Actinocatenispora thailandica: one gene and its partner. Each later gene encodes a partner of the first gene's protein in a complex. Links are inferred from orthologs where the notes say so. Each region holds a gene or a part of one and is shown in the gene's direction. Other genes may lie near its edges.

Region 1 (6,320 bases):
CGACCTGGTCACCTCGGGCGGCTCGAACAACTACAGCGGCCTGCACGACCCGGTGATCGACAACGGCGTGCACGCCGCCGCGACCACCGACACCGCGCAACGACGCGCGTTGTACAGCAAGGTGATCGCGCGCGAGCACGAACTCAACGGAATCATCTACCTGTACCACGAGCGGTACTTCCTCGGTACCGCGGCGAACGTGGCAGGCATCCGGTACTACTCCGACGGCATCCCGCGGTTCGCCACCGCGGGCTTTGCGAAGTAGGTGGCAGGACGATGGGTTGGTATCTGCTGCGCCGCCTCGGCGCGGCCGTGATCGTGGTACTGATCGCGAGCGTCGTGGTGTTCCTCGGCGTCCGCGCGCTGCCCGGTGACCCGGCCGTGGTGCTGGCCGGGGAGAACCCGACACCGCAGGTGATCGCGTCGATCCGGGCGGAGTACGGGCTGGACAAGCCGCTGCCGGTGCAGTACCTGGACTATCTGAAGCACCTGGTCACCGGCGACCTCGGCACCTCCACCCAGGACAAGCTGCCGGTGAGCCAGATCCTGGCGAACCGGATCCCGGTGACGCTGGAACTCGCGGTACTCGCGATGCTCGTCGCGATCGTCGTCGGCGTGCTGTTCGGCACGATCGCGGCGGCCCGGCGCGGCAAGTTCGCCGACTACACCGCGACCGGCTTCGGGCTGCTCGGGCTGTCGGTGCCGCACTTCTGGCTGGGGCTGCTGGCGATCCTGCTGTTCGCGGTGAAGCTGCGCTGGCTGCCGGCGTCGGGGTACGTCCCGTTCACCGAGGACCCGGGGCAGAACCTGGAACGGATGATCCTGCCGGCGCTGGTACTCGGCACCGGCTTCGCCGCGGTACTGATGCGCCAGACCCGCTCGGCGATGCTCGGCGCGCTGTCCGCCGACTACGTGCGTACCGCGCGGTCCAAGGGGCTGTCCGCCCCGCGGGTGGTCGGCGTGCACGCGCTGCGCAACAGCCTCACCACCGTCGTCACCGTACTGGGCCTGCAACTGGGCGCGCTGATCTCCGGCGCGGTGGTGACCGAGCAGATCTTCGTCATCCCCGGCTTCGGCAAGCTGACCGTCGACGCGGTACTGACCCGCAACTACCCGGTGATCGAGGCGGTCGTGCTGGTGACCGTCGTCGGGTACATCGTGGTCAACCTGCTCGTCGACGTCGCCTACGCCGCACTGAATCCGCGGATCCGGCTAGGGGGCATCTGATGGATCTTCAGCCGGCTGCGCCGGGCTCGCTCGGCCAAGATCCATCAGACACCCCCACGGGAGCGACCCATGGCTGACGTGCTCACCACCCCGGCGCCCACGGCCGTCGCGGCCACCGGCCGGTCGGACCGCTGGCGGCGGATGTGGCGCCGGTTCTACCGCAAGCCGATGTCCCTCACCGGACTGGTCCTGGTCGTACTGTTCCTGCTGCTGGCGCTGCTGGGGCCGGCGTTGTTCGGTGACCCGACCGCGGTGCACTTCGACGACGTGCTGGGTGCGCCGTCCGGCGCGCACCTGCTCGGCACCGACGACCTCGGCCGCGACCAGCTGGCCCGGATCGCGTCCGGTGCCCGGGTCTCGCTGCAGGCGGGGGTGCTGTCGACGGCGCTGGCGATGGTGATCGGCATCCCGGTCGGCCTGGTCGCCGGGTTCTACCGGCGCTACCTCGACTCGGTCGTGATGCGCACCGTGGACGTCGTACTCTCCTTCCCGTTCCTGGTGTTCGCGGTCGGGCTGGCGGCGATCCTCGGCCCGTCGCTGCGCAACGTGGTGTTCGCGCTGGGCGTCGCGCAGATCCCGGCGATCGTCCGGATCACCCGCGGCGAGGTGCTGTCGGTGCGCGAGCAGGACTTCGTCGCCGGTGCGATCGCCGACGGCGCCAACGACGCCACGATCCTGTTCCGGTACGTGCTGCCGAACGCGGCGAACGCGCTGATCGTGCAGGCGACGGTGGCGATCCCGGCGGCGATCATCGGCGAGGCGACGCTGTCCTTCCTGGGGCTCGGGGTACAGCCGCCGACCCCGTCCTGGGGCGTCATGCTGACCACCGCCCAGCAGTTCCTCTCCCAGGCGCCGTGGCTCGCGGTGTGGCCCGGCGTGATGATCGCGGTGACCACGCTCGGGTTCAACCTGCTCGGCGACGGCCTGCGCGACGTGATCGACCCCAGGAGCGCCCGATGACGAGCACCGGACGAGCGTGCCGCGTCGGCACTGCGGTCAAGGAGGAACGTCGATGAGCGAGCGAGTGAACCGCGCGCGCGGTGCGGCCGACACCGCGCTGCTGTCGGTGGCGGACCTGCACGTCTCGTTCGGTACCGAGGACGGCCTGGTGCAGGCGGTCAAGGGTGTCTCGCTGACCCTGGCGCCGGGCGAGATCCTGGCCCTGTGCGGCGAGTCCGGCTCGGGCAAGTCGGTGACCGCGATGTCGGTACCGCGGCTGCTGCCGCCGACCGCGCGGGTGTCCGGCGAGGTCCGGCTCGACGGGCGGGACCTGCTGCGGCTCGACGGCCGCGAGCTGCGCGCGCTGCGCGGGTCGGACGTCTCGGTGGTGTTCCAGGAGCCGATGACGTCGCTGAACCCGTCGTTCACCGTCGGCTTCCAGATCACCGAGGTGCTGCACCGGCACCAGAAGCTGTCCCGGCGCGCCGCGCGGGCCCGTGCGGTCGAGCTGCTGGACCTGGTGGGCATCCCGGACCCGGCGGGCCGGCTGCGGGAGTACCCACACCAGCTGTCCGGCGGGATGCGGCAGCGGGTGATGATCGCGATCGCGGTCGCCTGCGAACCGCGGATCCTGATCGCGGACGAGCCGACCACGGCGCTGGACGTGACGATCCAGGCCGGCGTGCTGGACGTGTTCCGTTCGCTGCGGGACCGGCTCGGTACCGCGATCGTCCTGATCACGCACGATCTCGGGGTGGTGGCGGACATCGCCGACCGGGTCGCGGTGATGTACGCGGGCCGGATCGTCGAGCAGGCGACGGTGACCGAGCTGTTCGCCCGGCCGCTGCACCCCTACACCCGCGGGCTGCTCGGCGCGCTGCCCAGCGCTGCGCAGCGGGACGGTACGGACCGGCGCCGGCTGCGGGAGATCCCCGGCATGGTGCCCGCGCCGTACGCCGATCCGGACGAGTGCCCGTTCGCGCCGCGCTGCCCGATCGCCGCCGACGACTGCACCGCGGCCCGGCCGGCCCTCGACCCGCAGGGCGACGGCCACTTCGCGGCCTGCTTCCATCCCGGCGTGTCCACTGTGGAGGCTGTCGATGCCTGATCTGCTCACCATCACCGACCTGGTCAAGCACTACCCGTCCGGGCGCGGCCGGGTGGTGCACGCGGTGGACGGTGTCTCGCTGTCGATCGGCGCCGGCGAGGTGCTGGGGCTGGTCGGCGAGTCCGGCTCCGGCAAGTCGACGATCGGCAAGTGCATCCTGCGGCTGACCGAGCCCACCTCGGGCCGGATCGTGTTCGACGGTACCGACGTGACCCACCTGTCCCGCCGGGGCATGCGGCCGCTGCGGCGGGACGTGCACATCGTCTTCCAGGACCCGTACTCGTCGCTCAACCCGCGGTTCTCCATCGGCCAGATCGTCGCGGAACCGCTGCGGCAGCACCGGATCGCGTCCGGTCGTGCCGCCACCGACAAGGTCTGCGAGATGCTGGAACGGGTCGGGTTGCGCGCCCAGATGCGGCACCGGTACCCGCACGAGCTGTCCGGCGGCCAGCGGCAGCGGGTCGGCCTGGCCCGCGCGCTGGTGTGCGGGCCGAAGCTGGTGGTGGCCGACGAACCGGTCAGCGCACTGGACGTCTCGGTGCAGGCGTCGGTGCTCAACCTGCTCACCGACCTGCAACGGGACATGGGCTTCTCGTGCCTGTTCATCACGCACGACCTGTCGGTGGTCGAGTTCCTCGCCGACCGCATCGCGGTGATGTACCTGGGCAGCGTGGTCGAGTCCGGCCCGCGCGAGCAGATCTTCACCGACCCGCAGCACCCGTACACGAGGGCGCTGCTGTCGGCGGCGCCGGTACCGGATCCGGCGGCGCAGCGCGATCGGCGCCGGGTGGTGCTGTCCGGCGACGTACCGTCGCCGCTGGCGCCGCCGTCCGGCTGCCGGTTCCACACCCGCTGCCCGGTCGCGATCGACCGGTGTGCCACGGTGGTACCGAGCCTGACGCCGGTCCGCTCCCCCGACCATCCGGTTGCCTGCCACCTGGTGACCGAGGACTCGGTACCGAGCCTCGCGCAGTAGAAGGGATGCCCATGTTCACCACCCGGCCCGAGTTGTCCGGCGATCACGGCATGGTGGCCAGTACGCACTGGTTGGCGTCGGCCGCCGGGATGAGCGTGCTGGAGCGCGGCGGCAACGCGTTCGACGCGGCGGTCACCGCCGGCTTCCTGCTGCAGGTCGTCGAGCCGCACCTGAACGGCCCGGGCGGCGAGGTGCCGGCGCTGGTGTGGCCGGAGGCCGAGCAGCGGGTGTCGGTGGTGTGCGGGCAGGGCGTGGCGCCCGCGGCGGCCACCGTCGCCGCGGTCCGCGGGCTGGGCGTCGACCTGATGCCCGGCACCGGGCTGCTGCCGGCGACGGTGCCCGGCGCGTTCGGTGGCTGGCTGCTGATGCTGGAGCGCTGGGGCACCTGGCGGCTGCGGGACGTGCTGGAGCCGGCGATCTGGTACGCCGAGCACGGCATCCCGGTGCTGGAGCGGATCGCGAACACGATCGGTACGGTCGCGGACATGTTCCGGGCCGACTGGCCGACCTCGGCGGTCACCTGGCTGCCCGCCGGCGCGGTACCGGTCACCGGTGGCCGGTTCGCCAACCCGGTGCTGGCCGCCACGTTCCGGCGGGTGGTCGCCGAGGCCGAGGCGCACGGCGGGGCCGGCCGGGGTTCCAGCCGGGAGAGCGAGATCGAGGCGGCCCGATCGGCCTGGTACTCCGGGTTCGTGGCCGAGGCGATCGCCGAGTTCTGCGCCGGCCGCGGCTGGCGGGACACCTCCGGCGCCGAGCACACCGGGCTGCTCACCGGCGACGACCTGGCCGGCTGGCGGGCGACCGTCGAGGAGCCGGTGCACCTGGACTACCGCGATCACACGGTGTACAAGACGGACAGCTGGGGTCAGGGGCCGGTGTTCCTGCAGCAGCTGGCGCTGCTGTCCGGGTTCGACCTGGACGCCGCCGCACCGGCCGAGTTCGTGCACACGGTCACCGAGTCGGCCAAGCTCGCCTTCGCCGACCGGGAGGCCTGGTACGGCGACCCGCGGTACGCCGACGTGCCGCTGACCGCGCTGCTGAGCAAGGAGTACAACGAGGCGCGGCGCGGCTTGATCGGCGCGGCGGCCAACGCCGAGCTGCGGCCCGGCAGCCCGGCCGGCCGCACCCCGCGGCTGCCGGAGTACCCGGGGCCGATCACGGCGACCGCCGCCGCCGGCGTGGTGGGCGGCGTGGGCGAGCCGACGGTCTCGATGCCCGCCCCCGACTCCGCGGAGCCGGGCGAGGCGCGGACCGGAGCGAACGGCCGGGTCAACGGCGACACCTGCCACCTGGACGTGGTGGACCGGTGGGGCAACATGGTGTCGGCGACGCCCAGCGGCGGCTGGTTGCAGTCCTCCCCGACGATCCCGTCGCTCGGTTTCTGCCTCGGCACCCGCGGGCAGATGTTCTGGTTGCAGGACGGCCTGCCGGGCAGCCTGCGGCCCGGCGCCCGGCCGCGCACCACGCTGACGCCGTCGTTCGCGACGCGCGACGGCCGGCCGTGGCTGGCGTTCGGCACCCCGGGCGGCGACCAGCAGGACCAGTGGAGCGTCAACTTCTTCCTCTCGCTCGTCCACAGTGGACTGAACCTGCAGGAGGCGATCGACGCGCCGATGTTCCACTCGATGCACTTCCCGTCGTCGTTCTACCCGCGGGGCAGCCGCGCCAACGTGTTGCTGGTCGAGGACCGGATGGACGCCGCGACGATCGCCGAGCTGCGCCGCCGCGGGCACCAGGTCGAGACGCAGCCGCCGTGGTCGCTCGGCCGGCTGTCCGCGGTCGCCCGGGACGCCGACTGGCCCGGTACCGGCTTCCTGCGGGCGGCCGCCAACCCGCGCGGCGCCCAGGGCTACGCCGTCGGCCGCTGAGGCACGGCCCGCCCCAGCGACGGGTCTCGTCCGCCACGCGCGGCGGGACCCGTTCGGTTTGCACCGCTGGGCCGGCCGCGAACCGGTCGCCGACGGATCCGGTGCGCCACCGCCGAACCGTTTCTGTCCGCAACCGGCCGATCTGGTCGGTGCCGCCGGGCCAGATGCATGCGAACACCGCGGCGCGGGTATGCCCCGACAC
Region 2 (6,265 bases), 1.2 Mb from region 1 along the record:
GATCACGAGCCGCGACGTCGAGTTCTGGTACAACCTGATCACGGTCAACAAGAAGCAGTACGCGAGCTACAGCCCGGGCAAGGCGCCGGACAACTGGACCACGCTGAAGGCGACCGACGACCGGCACTTCACCATCACGTTCGACAAGGCGTACAACTCGCAGTGGATGCTCGCCAACGAGCTGAGCCTGATCAAGCCGCTGCCGCAGCACGCCTGGGACAAGACCTCCGCCTCGGCGAAGGTCAGCGACGCGGACCGCACCGCGGCCGGCGCCAAGCAGGTCTGGACCTACCTCAACGAGGCGGGCAAGGACATCTCGAAGTACGCGTCGAGTCCACTGTGGAAGACCGTGAGCGGCCCGTACACGGTGAAGTCGTTCTCCACCGCCGGCAAGGTGGTGCTCACCGCGAACAAGAAGTACGACGGCGGGGAGAAGGCGGGCATCTCCACCGTCAACCTGCTGCCGTTCACCACCACCACCGCGGAGACCAACGCGCTGCGCGCCGGGAGCGTCGACTACGGCTACATCGACCCGGGCGACCTGGACCAGAAGGACGCGTTCGCCTCCCGGGGCTACACCGTCGAGCCGTGGACCGGCTGGGCGATCACCTACATGCCGTACAACTTCAACAACCCGACCATGGGTCCGGTGTTCAAGCAGCTGTACGCGCGGCAGGCGATCCAGCGTTCCATCGACCAGGCCGGCCTGGTCAAGGCGATCTTCAACGGCACCGCGACCCCGGGTACGGCCCGGTGCCGCAGGGGCAGGACTCGAACTTCGTGTCCGACACGCAGAAGAACAACCCCTACCCGTTCGACACCGCGGCGGCGACCAAGCTGCTCACCGACCACGGCTGGACCAAGCAGAACGGCGTGATGGTCTGCACCAAGCCGGGCAGCGGCGCGAACCAGTGCGGCAGCGGCGTCAAGGCCGGCACCAAGTTCGCCATGGAGGTGCTGTCCCAGTCCGGCTCCACCGTGACCGACAACGAGATGAGCGCGATCCAGTCCTCGCTGGCGAAGACCGGCATCAAGTTCTCCATCCGTACCGCGCCGGTCAACTCGGTGCTGTCGCAGACCCCGCAGTGCAAGGCCAGCCAGTCGATCTGCAAGTGGCAGCTGTCCTACTTCGGCACCGCCGGCAGCTGGTACTTCCCGGCGTTCCCGACCGGCGACTCGCTGTTCGCGTCCAGCGGTGGTTCGAACTTCGGCAACTACAGCAACCCGGACGTGGACCAGCTGATCGACAAGACCACCACGTCGAACGACCCGAGCGCGATGCAGGACTACAGTGCCGCGCTGGCCAAGGACCTGCCGGTGATCTGGCTGCCCGAGCCGGACTACCAGATCTCGGTGATGAAGAACGGCCTGGGCGGTTTCAGCCAGGACTCGCTGGCGAACTTCCACCCGGCCCAGTGGAAGTGGAACAAGTAGTCCATGGCCACCCTGTGGTACCTGGTTCGGCGCGTGGCGCAGGCCGTGCTGGTGATCTTCCTGGTCACCATCGTGGTCTTCGGCCTGCTCCACGCGCTGCCGGGCGGGCCCGCCCGCGGCATCCTCGGCGCGCAGGCCACCGCCCAGCAGATCGCGACGTTCAACCACGAGCAGGGGTTGGACAAGCCCCTCGTCGCGCAGTACTTCTACTACCTGCGCACGCTGCTGCACGGTGACCTCGGCACCTCGTACACGCTGAACGAACCGGTGTCGACGCTGATCGTGCAGCGGTTGCCGAAGACGCTGGTGCTGACGGTGCTGTCGGCCATCGTCGGGCTGCTGCTCGCGATCCCGCTCGGCATGTGGCAGGCGGTGCGGCGCAACAAGCCGTTCGACTACGCGATCACCACGCTCAGCTTCGTCGCCTACGCGACCCCGGTGTACTTCTTCGGGCTGATCCTGGTGCTGGTGTTCAGCCAGGCGCTGCGCTGGTTCCCGTCCCAGGCACCACAGGGCGACACCCTCGGCCAGGTGCTGGCGAACCCGGCCGGGCTGGTACTTCCGGTCGTCGCCGGCGCCGCCTCGATGGTCGCCGTGTTCAGCCGGTACATGCGCTCGGCGACGCTGGAGAACCTCGCCGAGGACTACGTGCGTACCGCGAAGGCCGGCGGCGCCCGGCAGCGCGCGATCCTGTGGCGGCACGTGTTCCGCAACTCGCTCACCCCGGTCGTCGCGATGCTCGGCTACTACGTACCGGTGCTGTTCGGTGGGGCGCTGGTGGTCGAGCAGCTGTTCAACTATCCGGGCATGGGGCTGCTGTTCTGGAGCGCCGCCCAGTCGTCGGACTATCCGGTACTGCTGGGCTGCGTGCTGGTCATCTCGGTCGCCACCGTGGTCGGCACCCTGCTCGCCGACATCGTGCAGCGTGTCGTCGACCCCCGAGTCGTGGCGGGAAAGTCATGACCGAACTTCTCTTCGATGGCACCGGACCTCGCGGGGTCCTCCGGTGCGAGCCCGCCGACAGTCCGACCCGGGAGGTGTGCCGATGACCGCGATCGCGGAGCAGTTGCCGGTGGCCGAGGGTGTCACCGGGCTGCGGCTGGTGGTCCGGCGGTTCCTGCGCAACAAGCTCGCCGTGGTCGGCCTGGCCGTCGTGGTGCTGTTCGTGCTGTTCTGCTTCGTCGGGCCGTACCTGTACCACACCGACCAGACGCACACCGCGCTGGACGCGGTGAACCAGCCGCCCAGCGGCCGGCACCCGCTCGGTACCGACGCGGTCGGGCACGACGAGCTCGGCCGCCTGATGTACGGCGGGGGAGTCTCGCTGCTCGTCGGGCTCGCCGCCGGCGCGCTCGCCACCATCATCGGGATGCTGTGGGGCGCGGTCGCCGGGTACGCCGGCGGTTGGGTCGACGCGGCGATGATGCGCGTGGTGGACGCCGGCATCGCCATCCCGGCGCTGTTCGTCCTGCTGGTCATCTCGGCGATCGTCAGCCCCGGCATCTGGGGCATGGTGGCGATCCTCGGCCTGGTGTCCTGGCTGGTGCCGTCCCGGCTGATCCGGGCCGAGACGCTGACGCTGAAGAACCGGGACTACGTGCTGACGCTGCGGGCCATCGGCGGCACGCACACCCGGGCGATCTCCCGGCACATCCTGCCGAACTCGGTGTCCACGATCGTGGTCGCCGCGACCTTCCAGGTCGCCGACGCCATCATGCTCGTGGCGTACGTGTCGTACCTGGGGCTCGGTGTCCGGCCACCGGAGACCGACTGGGGCGGGATGCTGTCGGCCGGGCTGACCGCCGTCTACTCCGGGCGGTGGTGGCTGATCGTGCCGCCCGGCCTCGCCGTGATCCTGGTCGTCTGCGCGTTCAACGCGATCGGCGACGGCCTGCGGGACGCCTTCGACGTACGGGGACGCTCATGACGGGATCCATTCTGGACGTGGCCGATCTCGGCGTCACGTTCCGCACCGAGACCGGCGAGGTCCCGGCGGTACGGGGGGTCTCGCTCACCGTGGCGCCGGGGGAGACGCTGGCGCTGGTCGGCGAGTCCGGTTCGGGCAAGTCGACGGTGGCGCTGGCCGCGATGGGGCTGCTGCCCGGCAACGCCCGGGTGACCGGCCGCGCCGCGATCGGCGGTACCGACATCGTCGGCGCCGGGCCCGGTGCCGGCGCCGCGGTGGATCTCAGCACGCTGCGCGGTCGTACCGCGTCGATGGTGTTCCAGGAGCCGGCGACGGCGCTGGACCCGCTGACCCGGGTCGGCGCGCAGATCGTCGAGGTGATCCGCAACCACCGGTCGGTGTCGCGGTCGGCCGCCCGGCAGGAGGCGGTCGAGCTGCTGCGCCGGGTCGGCATTCCGGATCCGGCGCAGCGGGCCACGGCCTACCCGTTCCAGCTGTCCGGCGGGCAGCGGCAGCGGGTGGTGATCGCGATGGCGATCGCCAACAACCCGAGCCTGCTGATCGCCGACGAACCGACCACCGCGCTGGATGTCACGGTGCAGGCCGAGATCCTCGACCTGTTGCGCGACCTCGCCGCCGACACCGGGACCGGCGTGCTGCTGGTGACGCACAACATGGGCGTGGTGGCCGACTTCGCCGACCGGGTGGCGGTGATGCTGTCCGGCGAGATCGTCGAGACCGGCCCGGTGGAGCAGGTGCTGCTGCGCCCCGAGCACGAGTACACCCAGCGGCTGCTCGCCGCGGTGCCGCGGCTGGCGGTCGCGGAGCAGGGTGAGACCGCCGGTACGCCACCGGCTGCCAGCACCGAACCGGCCGCGGAGGGGTCGGCCGGCGAATCGGTGGTGCAGCTGCGTGACGTGTCGGTGGTGTTCGGTCGCGGTGGCCGCGCGGTGCGCGCCCTGGACCGGGTGTCGATCGAGGTACGGGCGGGGGAGACGGTCGGCCTGGTGGGGGAGTCCGGCTCCGGCAAGTCGACCGCGGCCCGGGTCGCGCTCGGGCTGATCGCGCCGTCCGCCGGGACCGTCTCGCTGTTCGGCGCCGATTTGCGCCGCACCCGCGGCCGGTCCCGCCGGCGCCTGCGCGCCGGCATCGGCGTGGTGCTCCAGGACCCGGTGGCGTCGCTGGATGCCCGGATGAGCGTGGCGGAGTGCGTCGCCGAGCCGCTGCGGGTGCACCGCTCGATGTCGGGTCGGCAGCGCCGCTCCCGCGTCGAGGAGGTCCTCGACCGGGTCCGGCTGCCGCGCGCGCTGGCGGACCGGGCGCCGCGGGAGCTGTCCGGCGGGCAGCGCCAGCGGGTCTCCCTGGCCCGTGCGCTGGTGCTGGATCCGCGGCTGCTGGTGGCCGATGAACCGACCAGCGCGCTGGACGTCAGCGTGCAGCAGTCGGTGCTGGAGGTGATCGCCGAGCTGCAGGCCGAACTGGGCTTCGCCTGCCTGTTCGTGTCGCACGATCTGGCCGTGGTGCAGCGGTTCGCGGCCCGGGTGGTGGTGTTGCGTGCCGGCCGGATCGAGGAGCAGGGCAGCACCGGCCGCACCCTGCTGCACCCGGAGACCGACTACACCAGGCGGTTGCTCGCCGCGGTGCCAGTACCCGATCCGGCCGTGCAGCGTCGGCGCCGCGCCGCGCGGCAGGCGGTCGCCGGGGCGGGCGCGTGACGGTCCCCGAGGTGTACGCCGGGGTGGACATCGGCGGCACCACGACCCAGGTTGCCCTGTGCGGTGCGGATCTGACGATCCTGTCCCGGGCCGAGCTCGCCACCCCGGCGGCCCGTGGCGGTGCCGCGATGGTCGCCGCGGCGGTCGACGCGGTACGGATGCTGCTGTCCCGCACCCCGGCACGGCTGGTCGGGGTCGGCGTCGGCGCGGCCGGCGTGGTCGACACCCGTACCGGCGAGGTCGTCGCGGCGAGTGACTCGTTCGTCGACTGGGCCGGGTTCCCGGTCGCGGACACGATCGCGACCGACCTCGCGGTACCGGCGTTCCTGGACAACGATGTCAACGCGTTCCTGCGCGGCGAGGCCACCGGCGGCGCCGTCACCGGTGAGCCGGACGTGCTGGGCATGACGCTCGGCACCGGCGTCGGCGGCGCGCTCTGGCTGGACGGCCGGCTGTACGAGGGGCCGCACGGCGCCGCCGGCGAGATCGGCCACGTGCCCGGGTTCGGCGACCTGCCGTGCTCCTGCGGCGGTCACGGGCACCTGGAGACGCTGGCGTCCGGGCGGTCGATCGGCGCCCGCTACGCCGACCGGACCGGTCGGGTGGTCACCGCCCGCGAGGTCGCCCGGGCGGCGGCGGACGGTGACGCCGACGCGCGTGCGGTGTTCGACGCGGCCGGTGCCGGGATCGCCCGGGCGGTGCTGATCGCCGCCGGCGTGTTCGACGTGACCACGGTGGTCGTCGGTGGCGGGGTGAGCGCCGCGTGGTCGCTGCTGGAGCCGCCGATCCGGTCCGCGCTCGCCGCCGAACCGCCGGTCAGCGGCCAGCCGGTACGGCTGGTCCGGGCCGGGCTGGGCAGCGATGCGGTGGTCGTCGGCGCCGCCTCCCGGGTACGTACCGAGCTGGCCGGCACCCGGCGGGAGGCGCCCGTGCGCTGACCGGCCGCCGTGCGAGCGCACCGCGGCGCCGGCCCGGGTCGGCACCAGGCTCCGCGCGCGGCACCCGATCGGCCGGGTGCCGCGCGCGGACTCACTCACACCAGGCAGCGCACGATGGCGCCGGATCCCGCCGGGAGCTGGATCTCGTGCCGGGCGTAGACGAAGCCGGGCGTGGTGGCGAGCGGCACGTCCACCGGGATACCGTGCAGTGCAACGGTTCGCCGCCGATCGGCGAGGTTCACCGCGATCCGGTACGGTCCGCGGTGGACGGT

The links.
Region 2: the proteins of Athai_RS27415 (region 1) and Athai_RS21845 are in contact, whole or in part, in a cryo-EM structure (PDB 8Z21), measured with the Escherichia coli proteins. The link is inferred for Actinocatenispora thailandica from one-to-one orthologs.

Annotation. Positions count from the first base shown.
Region 1 is NZ_AP023355.1:6,118,787-6,125,106, forward strand. Bases 2,259-5,258 are described here. They hold Athai_RS27415 (ABC transporter ATP-binding protein), read left to right. Parts: upstream 2,259-3,266; coding sequence 3,267-4,250; downstream 4,251-5,258. Other genes in these bases: Athai_RS27410 (ABC transporter ATP-binding protein), read left to right, coding at 2,259-3,274; Athai_RS27420 (gamma-glutamyltransferase family protein), read left to right, coding at 4,262-5,258. Also shown: Athai_RS27395 (ABC transporter substrate-binding protein), read left to right, coding at 1-265; Athai_RS27400 (ABC transporter permease), read left to right, coding at 277-1,227; Athai_RS27405 (ABC transporter permease), read left to right, coding at 1,297-2,187; more of Athai_RS27410, read left to right, coding at 2,240-2,258; more of Athai_RS27420, read left to right, coding at 5,259-6,118. UniProt on the Escherichia coli protein: Part of the ABC transporter complex OppABCDF involved in the uptake of oligopeptides and of the ABC transporter complex MppA-OppBCDF involved in the uptake of the cell wall murein tripeptide L-alanyl-gamma-D-glutamyl-meso-diaminopimelate.
Region 2 is NZ_AP023355.1:4,910,296-4,916,560, reverse strand. What follows is about bases 1,476-4,420. They hold Athai_RS21845 (ABC transporter permease), read left to right. Parts: upstream 1,476-2,479; coding sequence 2,480-3,361; downstream 3,362-4,420. Other genes in these bases: Athai_RS21840 (dipeptide ABC transporter ATP-binding protein), read left to right, coding at 3,358-4,420; Athai_RS21850 (ABC transporter permease), read left to right, coding at 1,476-2,397. In the rest of the region: more of Athai_RS21850, read left to right, coding at 1,438-1,475; more of Athai_RS21840, read left to right, coding at 4,421-5,055; Athai_RS21835 (ROK family protein), read left to right, coding at 5,052-5,993; treZ (malto-oligosyltrehalose trehalohydrolase), read right to left, coding at 6,089-6,265. UniProt on the Escherichia coli protein: Part of the ABC transporter complex OppABCDF involved in the uptake of oligopeptides and of the ABC transporter complex MppA-OppBCDF involved in the uptake of the cell wall murein tripeptide L-alanyl-gamma-D-glutamyl-meso-diaminopimelate.